DNA from 3 places in the Mesorhizobium sp. B2-4-2 genome. Region 1 is predicted to be linked to each of the others. Evidence: predicted binding sites of a transcription regulator. Region 1 holds the regulator's gene; each other region holds the start of a gene.
The links. Region 1 encodes LexA, which represses DNA repair genes until DNA is damaged. Its sites were predicted from a motif close to TGTTCNNNNTGTGTTCNG; they were not measured.
Positions count from the first base shown of each region.

Region 1 (3,254 bases):
GGCCTTCTGCAGCTCGCCGAACACGGCTGGCGAAGCGGCGCCCAGCGAATTGCCGTCGAGATAGATCACCCCCTGGGGCAAGGTGAAGCGGTCACGCATGGCACGCAGCGGATCCGCGGTGTCCATTGCCTCGATCGCTGCGAGATCGGGAATTTTGCTCATGGTCGCGATGTTCCTCGGTGAGAAGAGCGCCCTGGAAACGGGCCGGCTGTTTTGCCGCCCGGGCAAGGGCTGGCCGCATAGAGGCGCAAGAACAGGGTGAACGCCCGGTTCGATCTTTGCTCGATTTCCGCCCGAGGCAGTTCCTCGAGCACCCCAACGATCCGGCGAACCTGGAGATCGCCGATCAAAAGACTGATGTAGATGTCGGCGGCTTCGGCAGGATCGTCACAGGCGATCGGGCCGGCCCGACTTGCGGTTCGAAGCAGGTCGCCAACAAGCGGCATTATGGTATTGCGGCCGAATTGCGCGATCGATTGGCCAAGCGTGCCTGTATCGTTGACGTCGCCGGCCGCGGCGCGATTGAGCGCCACCGCCTTGTCGCCCGTCACGAGGGTCAGCAGGACTGGCCCGAGCAAGTTCAGGGTTTCGAGCGGATCGCGCGCCTGGTGAAGGGCGTCCTCCAGCAGCTTCCTTGCCTCTCCCGCATTGGCTTCGATCAAGGATCGAAACAGGGTCTGCTTGTTGCCGTACCAGTTGTAGAGGGTTTCGTTCGAGGCCGATGCCCGCTTGGCGATAGCAAGCAGGGAGGCGCTCTTGTAGCCGGCTTCCCGGAGCACCGCATAGGCGGCCTCCTCTATCCGTTCGCGTCGCGCGGCCTGCTTCGGCGTGGTCATTGGTGTTCCTCTTCGAAAACCGTACATTATTATACGGTTTCGTCAAGCGAACGAACGAACGCAGCCCGTCGCGACCAGTGGTGGTGTCTGGCCGTTTTCCGGCGGAAGTTGGCATTTTGGTTTCGTTTCGTTCACGAGCCGCAGGGGTTTCTAATCCGCCCAAACGCACCCCGCACCTGCCGGTCACCCAGCTTGCAGGCTTGTGCCAAGAGTGGAGACCGGTCGGGCCACAGGCCATTAACCAAAATAGTTTCAAAGGGCCTGGGAGCGCATTGACGACGGACCGCGCTGGCAGGATGCTGGCTGCGGGAGGGCATTTCGTTTCCGTCGCCTTAACAAATTCATTAAACTTTAAATGGTTGCGGAACACAACTGGAACAGATAGTGTTTGTTCTGGGTTTGTTTTCTGATTCTGGTTCCAGACCCTTCGTGCAATGCCTTTGGGGGCCGCCATGCTCACGCGCAAGCAACATGAACTCTTGATGTTCATCCATGAACGGCTGAAGGAAAGCGGCATTCCGCCGTCCTTCGACGAGATGAAGGAAGCGCTGGACCTCGCCTCCAAGTCGGGAATTCATCGGCTGATCACGGCGTTGGAGGAGCGCGGCTTCATTCGCCGCCTGCCCAACCGGGCGCGCGCGCTGGAGGTGCTGCGCCTGCCGGACTCGATCGCGCCGGGTCTTAACGCGGCAAAGAAGTTCTCCCCGAGCGTCATCCAGGGCAGCCTCGGACAGGGCAGCAGCCCTAGCCGGCAGATCAAGCCGGCGACGTCTTCGCGTCTGCCCGCTGCCGGCAATGACGACGACGCGGTTTCAGCGGTGTCGATCCCGGTCATGGGTCGCATCGCAGCGGGTGTGCCGATCGACGCCATCCAGCATCAGACGCATTCCATTTCAGTGCCGCCTGACATGATCATGGGCGGCGAACACTATGCGCTGGAGGTCAAGGGCGATTCGATGATCGAGGCCGGCATTTTCGACGGCGACACGGTCATCATCCGCAATGCCGACACCGCAAGTCCCGGCGAGATCATCGTGGCCCTGGTGGACGAGGAGGAAGCAACGCTGAAGCGCTTCCGCCGAAAGGGTGCTTCGATTGCGCTCGAGGCTGCCAATCCGGCCTATGAAACACGTATTTTCGGACCGGACAGGGTCAAGGTGCAAGGCAAGCTGGTCGGCCTGATCAGGCGCTACTGAGCGGGGTCGGCGGTGGGCTTTTCGGGTTTACGGTAAGGCGGCAGTCCCCTTGCCTCGCGTGAGAATTTCCGCTGTTCGTGCCAAGGCCGATATGGCCTGTCGACGGCAAAGCTGACCCGTGCCGGTGCCGTCGCCGATTGCTGGTCGAAGAAGACGGCGGCACTTCCCTTACGAGCGAGCTGCCGCTTGGTGATGACGAGAACCAGCGGATTGTGGCAGGGATCGTAGCCCGCGGGGTCGTTGATGACGATCAGATCCGCATAGGAGCAGGCCCTCCAGGCGTCCTTGCGATCCTCCACCTGCGCGATGATCGCCCCCGAGGTATGCCGGGCCATGCACAGGCCCGTGAAGCAATAGAAAGGCGCTCCCGCCGGAAGTTGCGCGGGATCGAAGATGTCGAACTGTCGGTCTCCGCTGTCGAACAGTTCCGGCGCAACGATGGTTTCGGACTTCAGCGCGCGTTTCCAATTATCGACGGTGAATTCGTTCGGGCGCGCCCGGTTGATCGCGAGCTCGCCGCCGCCGATCGGCAACGCCACCAGGCGGGCATCCTCCGAAATCAGCACGTCCGGCGTGCGCGTGTCCGAGACGGTCAACAGGCCGGCGAGCGCGAAGGGAAGTGCCGCCAGCCGCAGCCATGTCGTGGCCATCGTCGCGATGACCAGGGCGATCGCCACCAGAAGGACGGATTGCTGCGAAATCAACCCGACCGCGTCGACCGGCGAGCGTTGCGAGATCCATCCTGATATGGCGATCATCGCGGTCAGTCCCTTGCCCATCAGATAAAGGGATGGTCCATCGAACCCGAACGGCATCAGCAGCGCGCTGGCAACCGCAAGGAACATCACGACAGAAACGATCGGCATGACGGCAAGATTGGCGAACAGGCTGAGCGGCGACACGCGCTGGAAATGCCAGATGGCGAAAAGCGCCGTGGCGCTTCCCGCGATAATCGAGGTCATCGCCAGCCCACCTGTCGCCAGCAGCAATTTTCGCGTCAGCAGGCCAGGCAAGGTCCGTTGCGGCGGCGGGGTCCGCGCTTTGTCGGCTTTGCGATCCGACCAGCCGGCATAGGCGCCGACCAGGGCCGCGGTGGCGGCGAACGACATCTGGAAGCTCGGCCCTACCACCTCGTGCGGCGACACCACGATGACGGCGATCGCCGAAATAGCCAGATTGCGCATGGTGAGTGCCGCCCGATCGAACAGAACGGCGATCAGCA
Region 1 covers NZ_VFVM01000009.1:171,114-174,367, forward strand. The annotation lists gene kynU (kynureninase) at 1-162, opposite strand, end outside; gene FJ942_RS20725 (TetR/AcrR family transcriptional regulator C-terminal domain-containing protein) at 159-836, opposite strand; gene lexA (transcriptional repressor LexA) at 1,289-2,032, shown strand; gene FJ942_RS20735 (ComEC/Rec2 family competence protein) at 2,026-3,254, opposite strand, start outside.

Region 2 (3,254 bases), on a different contig from region 1:
TGTCACCGACGATGGAGACAAGATCCGCAACAAGGTGCTCGGCTGGTCGAAGGATGATGGGATCGATGTGGTCATCACCACCGGCGGCACCGGCTTCACCGGGCGCGACGTGACGCCGGACGCGCTGGAGCCGATCTTCGAAAAGCGCATGGATGGTTTTTCCGAGGTGTTCCACCGCATTTCCTACGACAAGATCGGCACCTCCACGATCCAGAGCCGGGCGACCGGCGGCGTCGTCAACGCCACCTTCGTCTTCGTGCTGCCGGGCTCGCCCGGCGCCTGCAAGGATGCCTGGGACGGCATCTTGAAGGCGCAGCTCGACTACCGGCACATGCCCTGCAACTTCGTCGAGATCATGCCGCGCCTGGACGAGCACCTGCGGCGCGGCATGTCGGCTCCGTGAAAGCCGAGGCAAGGCGCTGGTTTCACGCCGCGTTTGCCAGGCAGAACACCGCCTTCGCCTTCGAAAGACCATTCCAAACCGGATGCGGCAGGACGTATCGTCTCGCGGCGGCGGCCATCGCCGTTGAAGACGGGCGGACGCGATGACAGTGCATAATGGCGGGTGCCATTGCGGCAACATACGCCTTCGATTTTCAACCGAGCTCGATCCATCGAAAATCGAGGTTCGCGCCTGCCAGTGCTCGTTCTGTACGAAGCATGGCTCGCGCGCCGTCGCCGATCCGGACGGCAGACTGGTCATCTCAGTCAAGGACATCCAGCGATTGAAGAAATACCGTTTTGGATTGGGGACGGCCGACTACCTTATCTGCGGTGAATGCGGTGTCTATACCGCCGCAATCGCCGGAGAGGACGATGCCAGGGCAATCGTCATCATCAACGCCCTGGACGATCAAAGGTCGTTCAGTCAGGAACCGATCCCGGTCGACTACGACGCGGAAAGCAAGGCACAGCGTCAAGCCAGACGTCGTCTTCGCTGGATGCCTGTCGAGATGCGTTTTAGCGAATGACCGGCTCGCCGTGGAAGCGCCGGCGCGAGGACCGCGAGACACCGAAACCACTTCCATCATCAGCCGCGGCCTGCGCGCCGGCACCCGCGTGATCGGAAACTGGCTGCGCGTCACATGTGCAACGCACGTAGACAGAGCAGCTGCAAAATCATTTGGACGGGCGGTGCTCTTGTTTTGCCGGAGCGGCCCAGATTTCGGCATCCAGCCGCTTGGTCGCCAGGCCGCGAGCGAGAGCCTCGGCGCTGCCGGCTCTTTTCGACAAGGATGTGGCCTGGCGCTTGCTGATCAGCAGCCCGTCGGCCAAGGCACGGTTTCCCGAGAAGATACGGGCCAGGAATGGCGCGCGGCCGGCGCGTGTGCGTGAAAACCGCGCCGCCATGGTTTGCCTCGCTGTATGCGCAACGACCTCGCCGATCCATCCGTCGACCAGCCGCGCGCCCGGTTCCAGCAGCAACAGCCAATCGCCCTTCGCGTGCCGGATGGCCGCCGCGACGCCGTCGGTCGCATACTGGCACCCGGCATGCTCGGCGACGCGATGGGTCTGGTCGGTGGAACCGGCGTCGCAGACGATGACCTCGCGAACCACGCCCTCCACGGCGCCGCCGATCAGCGTCGCCAAGGTGCGAGCGAGGCCCTCCTCGTCATTGTGGGTCTCTATGAGAACGGTGAGCATCATTTGCCGAATAGCGGAAAGCGGAACGCAGCGCCAGTTTTTGCGGCGCACCATAGAAAGTTCTTGCTTTGTTCTCGTTCGGCAAATAGGATTAAATTCATGAACAGAGCGATTCGAAACAACATGGACAGTCCCTGGGAGCGGGCGAAGATGGAACCGATCATGCGCGCCGACATTGCCGCCTTCGGAGCAGGACGAGCCGAAATGGCCAACGCGATGATCGAGCAGAGCGGCATGCGCGTGCGTCCGGACCGCAACCGCGGCCGGTCGGCAGGCATCAACCCGTCCGGCCGGTTCGAGCCGGTCAGCCGGCATGTCTTCGACGATGGCTGGAACTCGCTGGAGGAACTGCCTCCCTTCAAGACCGAGGTGCAGGTCGAGAAGCCGCGTACCATAATCACCCGCAATGAATCGCCCGACATCTCCTTCGACCGCTCGATCAATCCCTATCGCGGCTGCGAGCATGGCTGCGTCTATTGCTTTGCGCGGCCGACGCACAGTTTCATGGGCCTGTCGCCGGGGCTGGATTTCGAATCCAAACTGTTCGCCAAGCCCGACGCGGCGCGCCTGCTCGACAAGGAACTGTCGAAGGACGGTTACCAGCCGCGAACCATCGCCATCGGCACCAATACCGATCCCTACCAGCCGATCGAGAAGCAGTATCGGATCATGCGCGAGATCCTCGAAGTGCTGGAGGCGCGCGGCCACCCGGTCGGCATCGTCACCAAATCCGCCTTGGTGACGCGCGATATCGACATCTTGTCACGCATGGCTGAACGGGGCCTCGCCAAGGTGGCGTTGTCGGTGACGACGCTCGACCGCATGCTGGCGCGCACCATGGAGCCACGCGCCTCGACGCCGGCCAAGCGGCTGGAGGCGATCAGGCAGCTTGCGGATGCCGGCATCCCTGCTTCGGTCATGGTGGCGCCGATCATCCCCGGGCTGACCGACCAGGAGATGGAACGCATCCTCGATTCGGCGCACCATGCCGGCGCACGCGAGGCGGGCTATGTCGTGCTGCGTCTGCCGCTCGAGGTCAGCCCGATCTTCAAGGACTGGCTGCTGCGCCACTATCCCGACCGCTATCGCCATGTGATGTCGCTGATCCGCTCGATGCGCGAGGGCAAGGATTACGATTCGGAATGGGGCAAGCGCATGAAGGGCGCGGGTCCTTACGCCTGGCAGATCGGCCGGCGCTTCGAAATCACCGCCAAGCGGCTCGGTCTCAATGCCGAGCGGCGCACGCTGCGGACCGACCAGTTCGTCGCCGCCGGCAAGGACCAGGAGCAGTTGATGCTGCTTTGAACGACCGCGGCTGTTTGCCGCCGTGGCGAAAAATCCCGTCCGGCCTGCCCCGGCCTGCAGACGGTGCCCTCCCGGTCCGGCGCCCCACCCGACCCGGAGGGACTTGCGGAGAATCAGAGCCGATGCGAACCTCGCCGCAACATGGCTCGCGCGCGTTCTGATTCTCCGCCTCTCTTCGAAATCGTCGAGAAACCCGATTTCTCCTTCGAGACGAAGGCGATGGCCGAAGGCCTGTGGCCGGTCGCGGGGATGGACGAGGCCGGACGCGGCCCGCTGGCCGGACCGGTGGTGGCGGCTGCGGTCGT
Region 2 covers NZ_VFVM01000001.1:377,568-380,821, reverse strand. The annotation lists gene moaB (molybdenum cofactor biosynthesis protein B) at 1-403, shown strand, start outside; gene FJ942_RS01815 (hypothetical protein) at 726-971, shown strand; gene FJ942_RS01810 (glycosyltransferase) at 1,120-1,644, opposite strand; gene FJ942_RS01805 (PA0069 family radical SAM protein) at 1,795-2,949, shown strand; gene FJ942_RS01800 (ribonuclease HII) at 3,091-3,254, shown strand, end outside.
Region 2: FJ942_RS01805 (PA0069 family radical SAM protein) is a predicted target of LexA. The motif match lies at 1,703-1,720, and genes of this name have one in related genera.

Region 3 (3,254 bases), on a different contig from region 1:
ATGCCGGTGCCGTGAAAGGAGGGCTCCACCGCCAGCGGCGCCAGTGCCACCGCCGGGAAATCCTTGCCGCCGGTGCGGGCGAAAAGCCGCGAAAACAGGATGTGGCCAACCACTTGCCCGTCTTCTTCCGCCACCAGTTCGACAACGGCGTCGCCGCCGGAAACCAGCGCGTCAACCAGCCCGGCCTCCGCCTGCTGGCCGAAAGCGTGTTCCTCGACGAGGCGGATGGCCTCGCGATCCCGCGGCGTCGCCGCGCGTATCGACATCATGCTCATGACAATTTCATTCCTTTTTCGATCTTGGTCCCGCGCAGGAATTCTTGCGCGGCGGCGGGCCTTCCGCCCGCCCGTTGAACTTCGACCAGCCGGATCGCGCCCGCTCCGCAGGCGACCGTCAGGCGGTCGTCGAGAATTCCTCCCGGTTCGCCCATGCCTTGCGCAAGCGTCGAGCGAAGCAGTTTCAGCCGTTCCACCCGGCCACCAATTTCAACCTCGCACCAGGCGCCGGGGAAGGGCGACAGGCCGCGAATGTTATTGTGGACTTCGGCCGCGGGTCGCGTCCAATCCACGTGCGTATCGGATTTATCGATCTTTTTGGCGTAGGTCACCCCCTCAACCGCTTGGGCGGTGAACGCCAGGCTATTCCTTTCCAGCCGCGCCAGCGCTTCCACGATCAGTGCGGCGCTGACGCTCATCAATCGATCATGCAGATCGCCGGCGGTCATATCGGGTTCGATGACGCATTTTTCAACCAGCCCCACCGGGCCGGTGTCGAGGCCTTCTTCCATGCGCATGACCATCATGCCGGTTTCGCTGTCGCCCGCCATAATCGCCCGTTGGATGGGCGCCGCACCGCGCCACCGCGGCAACAGCGAGGCATGGCCGTTGATGCAGCCCAGTCGCGGCGCCTCAAGCACCGCCCTGGGCAGCAGCAGGCCGTAAGCCACGACCACGCCGATATCGGCTTGCAGCGCGCGAAAAGCTGCCTGTTCGGCCTCGCCCTTGAGCGACGTCGGCGTGCGCGTCTCGATGCCCAGCCGTTCCGCCTCGCGCTGTACCGGCGACGGCGTCAGCTCAAGGCCGCGCCGGCCGGCGGCTCGCGGCGGCTGCGTGTAGACGGCCGCGACCTCATGTCCGGCATCGGCAATTGCGCGCAATGTCGGCACCGAAAACTCCGGCGTCCCCATGAAAATGACGCGAAGGGGCATTGTCCCCTATCCCACCAGCTTGCCCGGAGCCTTGTCCTTGGCCAGCTTCTTGAACTTCTTCACCACCATGTCGCGCTTCAGCTTCGAAATGTGGTCGATGAACAGCACGCCGTTGAGATGATCGATCTCATGCTGCAGGCAGGTTGCCATCAGCCCCTCGGCCTCCATTTCCTGCAGCTTGCCATCGCGGGCGAGATACTTGACCCGCACGGAAGCCGGGCGTTCGACCTCGGCATAATAGTCGGGAATCGACAGGCAACCTTCCTCGTAGACGGAGCGCTGGTCGGCGCTTTCCAGGATTTCGGGATTGATGAAGACATGCGGCGCCGGCGTCTCGTCCTCCTTGGCGAGGTCGATCACCAGCATGCGCAGCGGCTCGCCGATCTGGATCGCGGCCAGCCCGATGCCGGGCGCGTCATACATGGTCGCCAGCATGTCGTCGGCCAGTTTGCGCAAGGGCGCGTCGACGCGCTCCACCGGCTTGGAAACCTGGCGCAGGATGGGGTCGGGAAGGATGATGAGCGGCTTGATCGGCATGGCGTCTCACCTAAGACCTTGAATAAAGGGCGTCAACCGGTACGCCGGGGGATCGTTCACGTTTTGATCTGTGCTGGCCGGCCGAATCGTCTATGCTGTGTGCATGAACGACCTGACATCCATCCTTTCGGAACCTGTCGCCCGGCTTGGCGCGACCACGATCACGCTCGGCCATGCGCTGGCGTTCGGGGCCTTTGTGTTTCTTGGCCTGTTCGTGGCGCTTGTCGTCGCGCTGTGGCGCTCGGCCAAGGCGCGCGCCGTGGCCGCTGCCGAAGCCGCCGACCATGCCCGCGACGCCGAGGCGCGGATGGCCGGCATATTGCAAAGCCAAGCCGAGATGCAGGGCCGCATGGGCGCCATCGCGGAAGTCTTCGGCGCGCGGCAGGCGGAACTGACGCAATCGATCGGCCAGCGCCTCGATGCCATGACCGGCCGCCTCGGCCAGACCATGACCGAGCAAACCAAATCCACTCATGAGAGCCTGGCCAAATTGCAGGAGCGGCTGGCCGTCATCGACACCGCGCAAGGCAACATCCAGTCGCTCGCCGGCCAGGTCGTGCAATTGCAGGCGATCCTCTCCAACAAGCAGACGCGCGGCGCCTTCGGCCAGTCGCGCATGGAAGCGATCGTCGCCGACGGTCTGCCGCACGGCGCCTACGAGTTCCAGGCGACCTTGTCCAACGGCAGCCGTCCCGATTGCCTGGTGAAGATGCCCAACGGCGCGCCGGCGCTTGCCGTCGACGCCAAGTTTCCGCTGGAAGCCTGGAACGCCATCCGCGCCGCCGAAGGCGCCGAACAGCAGAAGGTCGCGTCGCAGGCCTTCCGCCGCGACATCGAGGTGCATGTCCGCGATATCGCGGATAAATATCTGATCCAGGGCGAGACGCAGGATACCGCCTTCATGTTCGTGCCGTCGGAATCGGTGTTTGCCGAGATCCACGAAAATTTCGAGGCGGTGGTGCAGAAGGCGCACCGCGCCCGCGTCGTCATCGTCTCGCCGTCGCTCCTGATGCTGTCGATCCAGGTCATCCAGGCGATCCTGAAGGATGCCCGTATGCGCGAGCAGGCACACCTGATCCAGGGCGAGGTGATCCGGCTGATGGAGGATGTTTCGCGCGTCGACGAGCGGGTGCGCAAATTGCAGGGCCATTTTGCCCAGTCGGCCAAGGATATAGACGACATCCTCGTCTCGACGTCGAAGGTGACCAAACGCGGCCAGAAGATCGAAGCTCTGGAGTTTGGGGCGCAGCCCGGAGGCGATGCCGACCCTGACATGGCGTCACCAGCCCCTGCGAAGCCGGAACCCGGCCCGCGCGTTGTCGATTCCCCACGCGTTGCCGATTCAAAGACCGGCCAGCTCAGGCTGAGGGTCGTCGAAGGCGACGAATGAGGCGCCGCACCGGACGGCGCTACTGCTCCTCCACTGTGGTCATGCCGTGAAATTCAGGTAGCCAGTGAAGCGCCGAGCGGTGCCATTTTTGCAGTGTCGGAATCAAATCCTGGCGTTGCC
Region 3 covers NZ_VFVM01000004.1:465,642-468,895, forward strand. The annotation lists gene FJ942_RS12540 (N-acetyltransferase) at 1-275, opposite strand, end outside; gene fmt (methionyl-tRNA formyltransferase) at 272-1,207, opposite strand; gene def (peptide deformylase) at 1,214-1,744, opposite strand; gene FJ942_RS12555 (DNA recombination protein RmuC) at 1,848-3,134, shown strand; gene FJ942_RS12560 (GFA family protein) at 3,154-3,254, opposite strand, start outside.
Region 3: FJ942_RS12555 (DNA recombination protein RmuC) is a predicted target of LexA. The motif match lies at 1,798-1,815, and genes of this name have one in related genera.